2 regions of the Bradyrhizobium japonicum USDA 6 genome follow, and region 2 is predicted to be linked to the other one. Evidence: predicted binding sites of a transcription regulator. Region 2 holds the regulator's gene; the other holds the start of a gene.

Evidence for each region. Region 2 encodes LexA, which represses DNA repair genes until DNA is damaged. Its sites were predicted from a motif close to TGTTCNNNNTGTGTTCNG; they were not measured.
Region 1: the regulator LexA is predicted to act here: its motif matches at 5,307-5,324, upstream of BJ6T_RS32440 (ImuA family protein).

The regions. Positions count from the first base shown of each region.
Region 1 covers NC_017249.1:6,905,020-6,912,505, reverse strand. Annotated here, with positions in the region: gene BJ6T_RS32460 (M20 aminoacylase family protein) at 1-656, shown strand, start outside; gene BJ6T_RS32455 (inorganic phosphate transporter) at 813-2,441, opposite strand; gene BJ6T_RS32450 (UdgX family uracil-DNA binding protein) at 2,549-3,991, opposite strand; gene BJ6T_RS32445 (putative DNA modification/repair radical SAM protein) at 3,991-5,226, opposite strand; gene BJ6T_RS32440 (ImuA family protein) at 5,390-6,190, shown strand; gene BJ6T_RS32435 (Y-family DNA polymerase) at 6,093-7,486, shown strand, end outside.
Region 2 covers NC_017249.1:4,957,575-4,965,060, reverse strand. Annotated here, with positions in the region: gene BJ6T_RS23515 (molybdopterin molybdotransferase MoeA) at 43-1,254, shown strand; gene lexA (transcriptional repressor LexA) at 1,431-2,132, shown strand; gene BJ6T_RS23505 (hypothetical protein) at 2,339-2,560, shown strand; gene BJ6T_RS47360 (hypothetical protein) at 2,746-3,180, shown strand; gene BJ6T_RS23495 (GAF domain-containing protein) at 3,395-4,336, shown strand; gene BJ6T_RS23490 (ComEC/Rec2 family competence protein) at 4,346-6,640, opposite strand; gene BJ6T_RS23485 (DUF2171 domain-containing protein) at 6,736-6,969, opposite strand; gene BJ6T_RS23480 (MFS transporter) at 7,360-7,486, shown strand, end outside.

The DNA.
Region 1 (7,486 bases), 1.9 Mb from region 2:
CGATCGGCTCGTTCGCGATCCGGCCGGGCCCGATCATGGCGGCGACCGACGAGGTCGACATCATGATCGAGGGCCTCGGGGGCCACGCCGCGCGTCCGCACAAATGCGTCGATTCCGTGCTGGTCGGCGCGCAGGTGATCACCGCGCTGCAGTCGATCGTCGCCCGCAGCGTCGATCCCCTGGAATCGGCCGTGATCTCGATCTGCGAATTCCACGCCGGCAATGCCCGCAACGTCATTCCGCAGACTGCGACGTTGAGGGGCACCATCCGCACGTTGTCGCCGGAGGTGCGCAAGCTGGTCGAGAAGCGCGTGCACGAAGTGGTGGCGGGCGTGGCGCAGATCACCGGCGCCAAGATCGACCTGCACTACAAGCGCAACTACCCTGTCGTGAACAACCACGCCGCGGAGACCGAGGTGGCGCGGCGAATCGCCAGGAACGTCGCCGGCGAAGCCAATGTGCACGAGATGCCGCCGCTGATGGGCGGCGAGGATTTCGCCTACATGCTGGAAGCGCGGCCCGGCGCCTTCATCTTCTGCGGCAACGGCGACAGCGCCGGCCTGCATCACCCCGCCTACAATTTCAACGACGAGGCGATCGTGTTCGGCACGTCCTATTGGGTCAAGCTGGTCGAGGAATCGCTCGCGGCGTCTTAACGCTTCTTGTTCACCTCGCCCCGCTTGCGGGGAGAGGTCGATCGCGCAAGCGATCGGGTGAGGGGGGCTCTCCGCGAGTCCGTCTCTCACCGTGATCGCGGAGGCAGCCCCTCACCCTAACCCTCTCCCCGTAAGAACGGGGAGAGGGAAAGAAGCTCAGAAGATCCGCGAGAAGATCACATACAGCGTGGCCGACAGCGCGATCGCGCAGGGCAGCGTCAGCACCCAGGCCATCAGCAGGTTGCGGATGGTCGCCATCTGCAGGCCCGAGCCGTTCGCGGCCATGGTGCCGGCGACGCCGGACGACAGCACGTGGGTGGTCGAGACCGGGAGGCCGAACACGTCGGCGGCACCGATCGTGGCGGCGGCGACCAGCTCGGCGGAGGCGCCCTGCGCGTAGGTGAGATGGGTCTTGCCGATCTTCTCACCGACGGTGACGACGATGCGCTTCCATCCGACCATGGTGCCGAGGCCGAGTGCGATTGCCACCGCGACCTTCACCCAGAGCGGGATGAACTTGGTGGCGCTATCGAGCCCGCCCTTGTAGGCGTTCAAGGTCGCGACCTCTTCCTTGTTGAGGTCGTTTTCCTTGTCCTTCATCAGGAAGCGGATCGCTTCCGAGGTCAGGTACATGTCGTTACGGGTGTTGCCGACCACTTCCGCCGGTACCTTGTTGAGCGAGCCGTACTTCGCGACCTGGTCGCCGACATCCTTCACCAGCACCGACAGCGAGGGGTAAGTGCCTTCGCTGATGTGGTGCGAGGTGATGTACTGCGTCACCGCAGGACGGGGATCGCCGATGATCGAGTGACCAGCGCCCTTGGCCGCGATCACCTTGGAGGCGGCCTCCGAGACCTTCTGGAACTGGGCGACCTGGCTCTCCGGCAGCGTGCGGTTGAGCGCGTAGGCCGTCGGCACGGTGCCGATCAGGATGAGCATGATCAGGCCCATGCCCTTCTGGCCGTCGTTCGAGCCGTGGGCGAAGCTGACGCCGGTGCAGGTCGCGATCAGCAGGCCGCGGATCCAGAGCGGCGGCGCCTTGTTGCCTTCGGGCGCGGCATAGAGCGCCGGGTTGCGCACGATGAACTTGAGCAGCAGCAGCAGCACGGCGGCGCAGATGAAACCGAACAGCGGCGACAGCAGGAGCGCGTAGCCGATCTCGGTGGCCTTGCTCCAGTCAACGCCCGAGGTGCCGTCGCGGCCGCGCATGACGGCGTTGGCAATGCCGACGCCGATGATCGAGCCGATCAGCGTGTGCGAGGAGGAGGCGGGCAGGCCGAAATACCAGGTACCGAGGTTCCAGATGATCGCGGCGATCAAGAGTGCGAACACCATGGCGAAGCCGGCGCTGGAGCCGACCTGGAGGATCAGCTCGACCGGCAGCAGCGAGACGATGCCGAAGGCGACGGCACCGGAGGACAGCAGCACGCCGAGGAAGTTGAAGAAGCCCGACCACATCACCGCGAATTCGGCCGGCAGCGAATGGGTGTAGATCACGGTCGCCACCGCGTTGGCGGTGTCGTGGAAGCCGTTGACGAATTCGAAGCCGAGCGCGATCAGCAGCGCAACGAACAGGAGGATGTAGGGCAGGAAGGTCGTCACCTTCGTGCCGGTCGCGTTGACGTCGACATAGATGCTGTAGGCAACGAACAGCAGGCCCGCGGCAAGGATGCCGAAGAACAGGATCATCGTGAGCGGGTTAAATCCCTTGTCGAGATTGGGCCTGGAAGCCGGCTGGACAGGCGTCGGATCGCCTACCGCACGGTCGAATGCAACATCTGTCATTTTTGGACGCCCCTTAACTAATTTGAAAGGGCTATTGTCCGCGATGGATTTGAAGGCTGGATGACAGCTGCGTCGTAAAGTCGCTTCCCTCCAGTATTTGCCAGCATTTAGGCGGCGCGCGGGGCTTTCTTCTGCAAGCCGGCGGCAATCTTCAGGTCTTCGACAAAGCGCTGATATTCCAGCACCTTCGCTTCCGGATCAGGCAGCCGCAGCAGATAGGACGGATGCACCGTCACCAGTGCCTTGCGCCCCTCGGGCAGATCTATGAGCCGGCCACGGGTCTTGCCGATCGGGGTGATCTTGCCGAACACGCTCTGCGCGGCGGTGGCGCCCATCGCCACGATGAGTTCGGGCTGGATTGCCGAAACTTCCCGCTCGTACCATTGCCGGCACGCCCGGATCTCCGGCGTCGCCGGCTTCTGGTGCAGACGAATCTTTCCCCGCGGCACGAATTTGAAGTGCTTCACCGCGTTGGTGACATAGACCTTGTTGCGGTCGACGCCGGCTTCCTGAAGCGCGCGATCGAGCATCTGGCCGGCCGGGCCGACGAAGGGGTGGCCGGCGAGGTCTTCCTTGTCGCCGGGCTGCTCGCCGACCAGCATGATGGTGGCGTCTTTCGGGCCCTCGCCGAATACGGTCTGCGTCGCGTCCTTGTAGAGCGGGCAGGCGCGGCAATGGGCGGCCTCCTGGCGGAGCGCTTCGAGATCGTCGGCAGTCAGCTTGCGTGGCATCGGAGCCTCCGGCCGCTTCTGGGGCTTGTGCGGATCGGTTGCGGCATTGGCGATCATGGCGCCGGTCATGCGCTCGGCGTCCTCGATCAAGGGCTTAATGATCGACGCCTCGGGCAGGTTCCTCCAGTATTTCTTCGGCATCTCCGTCTGCATCGCCTTCACCTTCAGCCGCGCCGGGTTGAAGATGCTGGCGTAGTAGCGCCGCCAGGTTTCCTCCAGCCGGTCTTCGCCGGGTGCTTCGCTCTTGCTCACGCCCGACGTGAACGAGAGCGCGTGGCCATCCCAATGCGCACACAGATCGGGTGTCAGGATCGACCAGGGCATGTCGGCGAAGCGCTTGGCGAAGAACGGTGCGGCTAGCTCGACGATGTGATGCTCCGGTTCGAACCAGGCGACGTAATGCGCCGCGCGTTCGCGTCCGATCTCGCGGAAGCGCACGAAGGCATGCATCTTGTGCTCGTCGCGATGGACTGCTCTTGCCATTGCGGTGACTTGCGCGACATCGGGATCGGTCGCGACCTCGATGAGATCGTGATTGTCCTTCAAGCGCCAGAGCAGGCGATAGAGGATCGCAAAGCGCTCGCCGTCGCGATGCAGGATCGCGGCCTTGGCGAGATCGACGAATTTTGCCGACACATTGAAGGTGCCGTCGTTCACCTCAAGTATCGGAGACGGCGCGGGCGGTGCGAACAACTCGGCTTCGCCGCCTTGTACGGTCCAGGTGACATCGGCTGGCTGCACATGATGCAGCACGAGCGACCGCGCGGCTTTGCGCCAGCCGTCGAAATCGGTTTCGGTGTCGAGGGAGATGTACTGCATCAGAAGCCAAACCCCAGTTGTGTTGCCTTCGGCTTGAACCGTTCGATCAGCCGCGCCTCGTCGAGGCGATGCGGGGCGGGCCGGTGATCGCTGAGGATGATGAACGGCAGCGCCTTGTTGCGGGGCACGTGCAGCCGCGCGAGATCGGAGAGGCGGATCGTGGTGGTGCGCCGTGTCGCGATGATGCGTTCGACCGCCTTGGTGCCGAAGCCGGGCACGCGCAACAGCTCCTCGCGGCTGGCGCGGTTGACGTCGAGCGGGAAGCGGTCGCGATGGCGCAGCGCCCAGGCGAGCTTCGGATCGATGTCGAGCGGCAGCATCGCGCTGTCGTCAACGATCTCCGCAACATCGAAACCGTAGAACCGCATCAGCCAGTCGGCCTGGTAGAGCCGGTGCTCGCGCAACAGCGGCGGCTGTACCAGAGGCAAAGCGCGGCTGGCATCGGGGATCGGGCTGAAGGCGGAGTAGTAGACGCGCCGCAGCCTGTAGGAGCCATAGAGATTGGCGCTGGTGTGGAGAATGGTGTGATCGGAGGCCGCGTCGGCGCCGACGATCATCTGCGTGCTCTGACCGGCGGGCGCGAAGCGCTGCGGCCTCGCCTTCGTCTTTGTGCTGCGGTTTTCCGCGGCCTCGTCGAGCTTCAGCCGCAGCCGGCCCATGGTGCGGCGGATCGCACGCACATCCTTCTCCGGCGCGTATCGCTGCAGGCTCGTCTCCTCAGGCATCTCGATGTTGATGGAGAGGCGATCTGCATATTTGCCGGCTTCGGCGATCAGCGCGTCGTCGGCCTCGGGAATGGTCTTGAGATGGATGTAGCCGCGGAAGTGGTGCTCCTCGCGCAGTTTGCGCGCGACGCTGACCACCTGCTCCATGGTGTAGTCGGGGCTGCGGATGATGCCGGAGGAGAGGAACAGGCCCTCGATGTAATTGCGCCGGTAGAAGTCGAGCGTGAGCTTGACCACTTCGTCGATGGTGAAGCGGGCACGCGGCACGTTGGAAGAGGCGCGATTGACGCAATAAAGGCAGTCGTAATTGCAGGCGTTGGTCAGGAGCACTTTGAGCAGCGAGATGCAGCGTCCGTCCGGCGCGTAGGAATGGCAGATGCCCATGCCCGGCGCGGTCGAGCCCATGCCCTTGCCATCGCTGGAATCCCGCTTCTCGGTGCCGCTGGAGGCGCACGACGCATCGTATTTGGCGGCATCGGCCAGAATCTCCAGCTTGCGTTGTACGTCCATCGTGGAATCCCTTTGATTCAGCTTACGAATCCGGATGAGCACCAATTCGATTGACTCCCGGGCCGCTGTTAGCTTTATATTAGAACATATCGTGAACAAATGAGCCAGCCGCAGGTTCTTATTTTTGAGAACCTCGGCAATCACCTCTGAAGGAGCGGCGTATATGAGCGGCGCACGGATGAATGCGCTTGCGACCTTGCGCGGCCAGATCGAGCGCATCGAGACGGCGGAGGTCGTGCATCAGCACGATCGCGTCGCGCTCGGCCACGGCGAGGTCGACAGCGCGCTGAAGGGCGGGCTCGCGCGCGCGGTGATCCATGAGGTGTTTTGCGAGGGGCGCCAGGGCGCGGCCGCGACCGGCTTTGTCATGGGCCTCGCCGGGCGCGTGACCGCTCGCCGGCCGCTGCTGTGGGTGCGGCAAGATTTTTCGGAACTCGAGACCGGCGCACTGTCGATGAGCGGGCTTGCCGAAATCGGTCTCGATCCGCGCCGCGTGGTGATGGTGCGCGCCGCCGATGTCGAGAGCGCGCTGCGCACCTCGGCCGATGCGCTCGCCTGCGATGCGCTGGGCGCCGTCGTGCTCGAGCTCTGGGGCGATGTCAGGCAGTTCGATCTGGTGGCGAGCCGCAAGCTGACGCTGGTCGCGCAATCGTCCGGTGTCACCGGCCTGATGCTGCGGATGGCGGCGCAGCCGCTGCCCTCGACCGCGGAGACGCGGTGGATGCTGCGCGCGGCGCATTCGCCGCCGGGCCCGGCTTCAATGCCTGCGGCGCCTTGGAGTGCCTGGGGCGCGCCGCGCTTCGATGCGGAGCTCTTACGCAATCGTCATGGCCCGTGCGGCCGGTGGATCATCGAATGGAAATGTGATGAGTGCCAGTTCTCTGAACCGTCGACGTATCCTCAGCCTGTGGCTGCCACGCCTGCCCATCGATCGGATTCAGCGGTTCTTCGGCGCGCTGGGTAAGGCCAATGATCCGAGCATCGTTGTCATCAAGGACAACAATGCGCTGGTGATCCATGCGCTGGACGAGGCCGCCGAGCGCCTCGGCTTGTATATCGGTCAGCCGCTCGCGAATGCGCGGGCGATGTGTCCGGACTTGAAAGTGTTCGACGCCGATGTCGTGGCCGATGCGAAGACGCTCAGCGACGTCGCCGACTGGTGCGACCGCTTCACGCCGCTGGTGGCGCTCGACCCGCCGCACGGGCTGTTTCTGGACATCACCGGCTGCGCGCATCTGTTCGGCGGCGAGGCCGCGCTGTTGCAGACGCTGGTGCGCGCGCTCGCCCGTCAGGGTTTTGCCGTCAGCGCGGCGATCGCCGGCACCTCGGTCTGCGCGCGCACGCTGACGCGGCAGGCCTCCGGCACCATCGTCGCCGATGGCGGGGAGGCGGTGGCGATCAGACGGCTGCCGGTGTCCACGCTCGGTGCGGGCGAGGCCATCACCACTGGTCTGCGCCGCGCCGGCCTGAAAACCATCGGCGATGTCGCCTCGCGCGAGCCGCATGAGATCACGGCGCGATTCGGCGCGCGGTTCTCCACGCTGCTCGCGCATGCGCAGGGACATGGCGATGCCCCCATCAATCCGCGCAAACCGTTGCCGGATTACATCGTGGAGAAGCGCTTTGCCGAACCGATCGCCACCGACACCATGATCGCGATGACGCTGTCGCGGCTCGCCGACACGCTGATCGCGTCGATGGAGAAGCAGGGCAAGGGCGCGCGGCGCCTGGAAGCCGCCTTCTTTCGCACCGACGGCGTGGTGCGCGCGATCATGGTCGAGACCGGGCGGCCGGTGACGCAAAGCAAAGTCATCGACCGGCTATTTCGCGAACGCCTCGATGCGCTCGCCGATCCGCTGGATCCCGGCTTCGGCTTCGACATGGTGCGGCTGTCGGCGAGCCGCACCGAGATCGTTGTGCAGGAGCAGCGCGATCTCGACGCCCATGTCCACGACAATGACGAACTCGCCGCGCTGATCGACCGCATCGCCGCGCGCATCGGCGGGAAGCGCGTCGTCGTGCATTTGCCTGAGGATACCCATATCCCGGAATGTGCGGTACTGGCCGCGCCTGCCCAGCACCATCTCGCCGTGGCCATGCAGGCCGAATGGCCGGCGCGCACCGAGAGCGAGCCGCCGCTGCGCCCCCTGCGGCTGTTCGACAGACCGGAGCCGATCAAGGTGCCGTTCGCGACCGTGCCCGACGGCCCGCCGCATCAGTTCACCTGGCGCCGCGCGCTGCATGCGGTGGTGCGGGTGGA
Region 2 (7,486 bases):
GCCGCCGATTTGCCCGAACGGGCCCAGCAGGAGTTTTCACCCGTGGCCCTGATGCCGGTTTCCGACGCGCTCGCCGCGGTGCTGGCGGGCGCAGAGCCGCTGCCTGAAGAGGTGATCGCGCTCGACGCGGCCTTTCACCGCGTGCTCGCGCGCGACGTCGCCGCGCGGCGCACGCAGCCGCCGCAGGCGATGTCGGCAATGGACGGCTATGCGGTGCGCGCGGTCGATGCGGCGAAGATCGACTCCCAGCTCACCCTGATCGGCGAGGTCGCGGCGGGCCGCCCGTTTGCGGGATCGGTCGGCGCCGGCGAGGCCGTGCGTATCTTCACCGGCGGTGTCGTTCCCGATGGCGCTGATGCGGTCGTGATCCAGGAGGATACGGTCGCGGACGGCAAGCGAATCACGATCAAGGAAGCCGCCGTAACGGGGCGGCACATCCGCCCCGCCGGCGTCGACTTCTCGGAAGGCGAGGTGCTGCTGTGCAAGGGAGCCCGGCTCACCGAGCGCGACCTCGCGCTCGCCGCCGGCATGAATTACCCGCAACTGCCGGTCCGACGACGCCCGAAGGTCGCGATCCTCGCGACCGGCGACGAGTTGGTGATGCCGGGCACCACGCCCGGTCCCGGCCAGATCGTCTATTCCAACGGCTACGCCCTGCACGCGCTCGCCCGCAGCGAGGGCGCCGATACCATCGACCTCGGCGTTGCCGCCGATACGCTGGAGGCCACCACCGCGGGCATCGGCCGCGCGCGGGAGAGCGGCGCCGACATCCTGATCACGACCGGCGGCGCGTCGGTCGGGGACCACGATCTGGTCCAACAGGCGCTGAGGGACGAAGGTATCTCGATGGCGTTCTGGAAGATCGCGATGCGGCCGGGCAAGCCGATGATGAACGGGCGGCTCGGCGCGATGCGCGTGATCGGCCTGCCCGGCAATCCCGTGTCATCCTACGTTTGCGGCTTCCTGTTCATGGTGCCGTTGATTCGCGCGCTTTCGGGCCGTTCGATGATTCATCACCGCCGCGAACGCGCGGTGCTCGGCCGCGACGTCGGCGCCAACGACCAGCGCGAGGATTACCTCCGCGCGCGCCTCGAGCTGCGCGACGACGGCACGCTCCTCGCCCTTCCGGTCAATCACCAGGATTCCTCGCTGCTTGCGAATCTCGCTGTGGCACAGGCACTTCTCGTGCGCGCGCCATTCGCGCCGAGAGCCGAAGCCGGCACACCTTGCGAGGTCTTGCGGCTGCCCGTCTGAGCGCTTCGTTCGCGTGCGTTCCGCGAACTTTGTCGCGTTCACTGTAAATTAAGCAGTTGCGGAACATGTATCGAACATATAGTGTCCGTTCATGATTTGTTTCGAGCATGTAGCGGCTTACTGCTGAATTCAGCGTCTCGGAATCGAACGACATCAACCGGGGGATTTTGGTCGAGATGTTAACGCGCAAACAATACGAACTCCTGCGGTTCATCAGCGAACGGTTGAAGGAAAGCGGCGTGCCGCCCTCCTTCGACGAGATGAAGGACGCGCTCGACCTGCGCTCGAAATCGGGCATCCATCGCCTGATCACCGCGCTCGAGGAGCGCGGCTTCATCCGGCGCCTGCCCAACCGCGCCCGCGCCATCGAGGTGATCAAGCTGCCCGAGCTTCAGGCCGCCGCCGGCAGCCGCCGCGGCTTCACGCCGAGCGTCATCGAAGGCAATCTCGGCAAGGTCCGCACGACTTCGAGCCCGCCGGCGGATGAGGGCGAGCGTCCCGTCGCAGTCCCCGTAATGGGCCGCATCGCGGCCGGCACGCCGATCGAGGCCTTGCAGACCCGCAGCCACACCATCAGCGTACCGCCTGACATGCTCGGCTCGGGCGAACATTACGCGCTCGAAGTACGCGGCGATTCCATGGTCGAGGCCGGCATTCTCGACGGCGACATGGCGCTGATCCAGCGCAACGAGAGCGCCGATACCGGCGATATCGTGGTGGCGCTGATCGACGATGAGGAAGCAACCCTGAAGCGCTTCCGCCGCCGCGGCGCCTCGATCGCGCTCGAGCCCGCCAATGCGGCCTATGAGGTCCGCATCCTGCCGCCCAACCGGGTGAAGATCCAGGGTAAGCTGATCGGGCTGTACCGGAAGTACTGATACCGGACGCGCCGGTATCGGTTGTTTGGCGCCCGCGCGCTTTAGATCGGCATCGCCGATCCGAGCTTGGAGCGGACGATTGTCCGCTCCGGCTGGATAGTCTTTCTGGTTTTGCGCAGATTATCCGGCCCCTTCCCCGGCGGTACATCCTCGGCACGCCGCACGAAGCAGCCCTGCCTCGCGGCCTTCAGGTTCGAGGAGAAGTCATGCGCCAGATCGTTCTGAGCACAGTTGCAGTGGCACTGATCGCAGCTTCAGCGTCGCAAGCCTTGGCCGCGGAAGCCTTGGCCGCGGGCGCGCAATCGCGGCCCCATGTCCGCAAGGACAGCGCCGTGAGCGATCAAACCCGCAAGGCCCGCGACGCAGTCAACCAACCGTCGCAGCCGGCCTGGCAATATCCGGGTTGGTCCGCGCCCGCGGGCCGCTGACGCTCGCAGAATCCACGGGGACGGGCTTTGTTCCCAGTGCATTTGGAAAAGATATTGTGATGGCAGTCTGCGGACTCAAGCCGCAGATTTGCCCTCAACATCGCATATAATCGCGGGCTTCCACTCTGATAGAGGCCTGCGCCTCAGAAGAGGCGCGGGTTGCTATCCCGATTGAGGAGCACCCGATGTGTGACTACAGCCTGCATGCCGTCGCGTCGCGTCCCGCCGAAGTCGGCGAGACGATCGTCACGACAACCTTCCGCGGCACCTCGACGCGCGGCTTTGCCTCTGCGGCCGATCCGACCGTCGCGGTCTGCCTGCTGCCGGGAACGGAGCTCGCCTTCGCCGACAACGTCCGTTACGACAATCGCTGGATCTGGACGCGCACCGTCAATTCGCGCGTCGGCAAGTTCGGCAAGATCGATCCGCACATTCCCGATCGCCATCATGATGCGATCGAATTCCCCGACGGCAAATCCGTGCTGGTGACGCAGCTGGTCGAAGGCCAACGCGCGACCGTGCTGCAACTGCCGGTGACCCAGCCGCTCGGCGAGCGCGAGCACAAGCCGCAGATCATCACCGACAACCGGCCGACCATCACCCGCCTGCCGATCGGCTGACATGACCATTCCCGGCCGGCAGGTCGGGCCAGGATTGAAAATCGCCATCGCCGGCCGAGGCCGGCGAGATGGTGCCGTTCGTGTCCCGCGAAACTCCATCGGGCGGACCTCCTCCCACCGCACGAAGTTTGCGCTGTCCTGCCTGAATTTTGAACGTCCGTTCCGCAGCCAAATGGCCGATGCTTGGTGCGGCTTGAGACGGCGGACACGTTCGATGAAGACCTTCATTCGCGTCGTTGAACTCTGGGTGCCTGACCGCACGCGCATACGGCTGGAATTCGGCGGCGGCCTCTACGGCGAAGGGTTGACCGCGTTCAAGGCCGTGAGCGAAGATCTGCACTTCGGATACGACGAGGGGCTTCCCGGCAAGGCCTGGGCCAGCGGCCACCCCGTGATCCTCACCAGATTCGCCGATTCCTATTTCAAGCGGACCGATCAGGCCATCGCCGCCGGGCTGACCTGCGGCGTGGCGGTGCCGGTGTTTTCAGGCGAATTCCTGCAAGCCGTCATGGTGCTGTTCTGCGGCGACGACGAGGCCCATGTCGGCGCGATCGAGCTCTGGCACAACGATGCCGAAGCCTCCCATGAGATGGGGCTCGTCGACGGCTACTACGGCACCGCCGACATGTTCGAATTCAACTCCCGCCACACCAGATTTCCGCGTGGCTTCGGCCTGCCCGGTCGCATCTGGAAAGCCGGCCTGCCGCTGATCATCAAGGACCTGCACGATGCCAGGAGTTTTCTGCGCTGGGAGGACGCCGCCAAGGTCGGAATCAATCTCGGCGTCGGCGTCCCCTACCGGACCGGCACCGATCAGACCTGGGTGCTGACGTTCCTCTCGGCGCAGGCGACCCCGATTGCGCGACGCTTCGAGATCTGGGTCCCGGACGAGGCCCGTTCGGCGCTGGTCTTCCGCGCCGGCGATTGCAGCGCGCAGACCGACCTCGCCGCGCTCTACGCGACGAAATCCATCGCCAAAGGCGAAGGCAGCATCGGCGGGGCCTGGGCCACCGGCATGCCCGCACTCAACGACGATCTCGCGCGTGACGGCTCGGTCGCGGCCTTGCAGGCCAGCGCCTCTGGACTGAGCCAGATGGTCGTCCTGCCGGTGATCGGCAATGCCAGGCTCGACGCCGTGTTGGCCTGGTATCTGTAACCCGTCCGCTCAATCCTCGGCCTGCAGGTCGGCTTCCGATGGCGTCGCGTCGCGGTTGCGGGGAGCCGCCACCTGCGGCGCAAGGCTCGCGCTGAAATCCGCCTCGCCGGCGGCCGCCGGCGACCATGGACGGTCTGTCCCCCTCGTCTTCGCCGCCTGAACCGCGAAGCCGTCGCCGCTTCGCGTCAGCGCCAGCGCGCCCTGCCTTGCGAGACGCTGCCGGTCGACAACCATCGCCGCGCAATCCGGCGGCGCCGGCCGCGCCGTCACCACCAGCGCGGCACGGCTGCAATCGTCAGCCAGTGAATCGATGCGCAAGGCCAGCGCGACCAGGCGCCCGTCGGCGAGCGGCGTCACGCAGCCGGCCTCGTCGCACGACACGCCGGCGGCCAGTAAGGCACTGCCGGCGTCGCGCGAATCGGCGTCGGCGGCGAGCCATTCCTTCAGAAGAAAACTGTCCTTGCTCGACCTGATCAGATGGAGGTGTCCATCCCTGCCCCGCACCGCGACGCTCTGGCCGTCACCGGCGATCAGGACATCGGGCTGCCGCGCGCACAGTCCCCAGAGGATCGCTGCCAACAACACCACCGCGCCGGCCCAGCGCAACGGCGTGCGCAACAAGCCCATCACGATGATCCCCAAGCTTGCAGCGATCAGCGGTGCGATGCCGAAAGCCGAGATGCGGCCGACTGCGCCCGGCAAAGCGGCCACCCAGCGCGACACCGCAACCATCCAGTCGATGCCGATCCCCATCAACCACCAGAACGGACCATCAAGCCCGAACGGCGCTGCAATCAAACCCAACAGCCCCGCGGGCATCACCAGGGCCGAGACCACCGGCATCGCCCCGAGGTTGGCGAGCACGCCGAATGGGGTGACGCGGTGGAAGTGGAAAGCGGCATAGGGCGTGGTCGCGAGCCCCGCGATCAGCGAGGCCAGGAACAGCATCGCGATCTCACGCCCGCCCCACATTGCAATCCGCGCGGTCGCGGAATGATCGGGCGAAGCAAACAGGTTCGGCATGCCGATCTGCACCAGCGCGACCAGTCCGAGCGTCGCGGCGAAGGACATTTGAAAACTCGGATGCACCAGTGCTTCCGGTGCGACCGCGAGCACGATCAGCGCAGCCACCGCCAGCGTGCGGAAGGTGATGGCACGGCGATCGACCATGACCGCGATCAGCACCACCGCGGTCATGAAGAACGAGCGTTGCGTCGCGACCTCCGCGCCCGACAACAGCAGATAGAACGCGGCTGCGACCAGGGCGGCGGCCGCCGACCATTTCTTGATGGCAAAGCCGGCCGCCATTCCAGGGATCAGCGCCAGCAGCGCGCGCACCGCGAAGAAGACCACGCCGGCGACGACCGCCATGTGATAGCCGGAAATCGAGAGCACATGGCCGAGCCCTGAGATGAACATGGCGTCGTTGACGGGCGTGCTGATCGCATCGCGCCGGCCCGTGAGCAGCGCGGTCGCAATCGCCCGGTTGTCGCCCTCGAGCGTGGCGCGGATGCGCGCGTCGATCGCATCGCGCAGCCCCTGCATGAAGGCGGCATAACGTAGCCGCAAGCCACCGGCATCCGGCGGCACCGATGCCGCAATCGTGCCCATCACGAAGCCGGAGGCGCCGATGCCCTGGAAGAACATGTCGCGCGAAAAGTCGTAGCTGCCGGGGCGCACCGGCGACAACGGCGGCAACAGCCGCGCCTTCAACTGCACGAAGCTGCCGACTTCGGGCGCAGTTCCCTTGCGCACCGAGAGGCGCACGCGCTCGAGCTTGACGTCGCTGCGCTGCGCATCCATCGCCGTGACGCGCAGCACGAAGCGGTCGGTGCGCTCACGGATGTCGCGGGTCTCGACGAAGCCCGACAGCGAGACGGAATAAAGCGGCTTTGCGAGCACCGTGTGCGCGATCCGCACGGTCTTCCAGGTCGCCGTGGCATGACCGGCCGCGACCGCCGCGATCATGATCGCCGGCGCAAACAACCGGCTCCGCCGCAACAGCACGGCGCCGAGCATGAGTGCGATGGCCGTTGCGGCAACGACCCACAGCACCGGTTCATGATCGGCGGCAAAGTAGAGCGCGATACCGCCGCCGAACGCGACCGGCACCCACGGCAACAATCGCCCGGCGCCGGCCTCGGCGCGTGCCCATTGGCGCAGGGTCTCGGCCAGCGACGTCCAGAGGTCGAACCCTGCCGGCGCGAGGCCGCGCGCGGACGCAGCTCGGCCGACGGGCCAAGTCCCCGCAATCCAAGTCCCCGCGATCCCCTGGGACCGAACTGGCCGGCCCGGCTCCGCCATTCCCTGCACCTTACGATACGCGACAGGCCGGGAGGCTACCGGAACGTGCAGGCAGGCGAATAGCGGTACGGATCAGGAACGGAGCGAAGGTCTCCCTATTTTTCCTCTTCCATCGTCACGGCAACGTCCGCCTTGGCCGAGAGCCGGACCTTGTTGCCCTCGACACCGGCGACGAGGCCCTTGTCGATGAAGTGATGGTGGCCCTTGTGGCTGCCCTCGCCGCTGTCCTTCTTGGTCAGCTTGATGCGATGGCCCTCGACCTTGTCGACTGTGCCGATGTGGACGCCATCGGCGCCGATGACTTCCATATGCTCTGCGATGTTCTGCATGGTGAGATCCTCGGATAGACCCCACACAACGCCTGGGACGACCTTCCGTTCGCTGCCCGCCAGACGTCACGGAGAAATTGAGCTAGTGCAATCTCCTGCGCAAACGCCCCCGGGCGCGGGTCGATTGAGCCGAAAGTCTCATAAGGTGCCTGCCCCTGGTGGGATTACACTATGGTTCCCCGCCTCCCCGGCAGACGGGCAAGGCAGTGGAGGGCTCGCGGTTCTAAGGCCGCTGGAGCTCACCCCAGGTGGACCAAAACTCCCCTGAGGTCAGGCGTTGCCGACGCAATTCGTGAACAGGCGCACGCAACACCGCGCATCACGCACTCCGCGAGAAGATCGACCGCTGAAACAACGCGAGGAGACATCTTGAAACCATAGGAGTTGCAAATGCCCATGCAAATACCGAGCGATTTTCGCCGCGTGATCATCGCTGCATCGGTGGGAAACGTCATCGAATGGTATGATTTCTATATCTTTGGCAGCTTGGCCGCAGTTCTGTCGGTCAAGTTCTTCG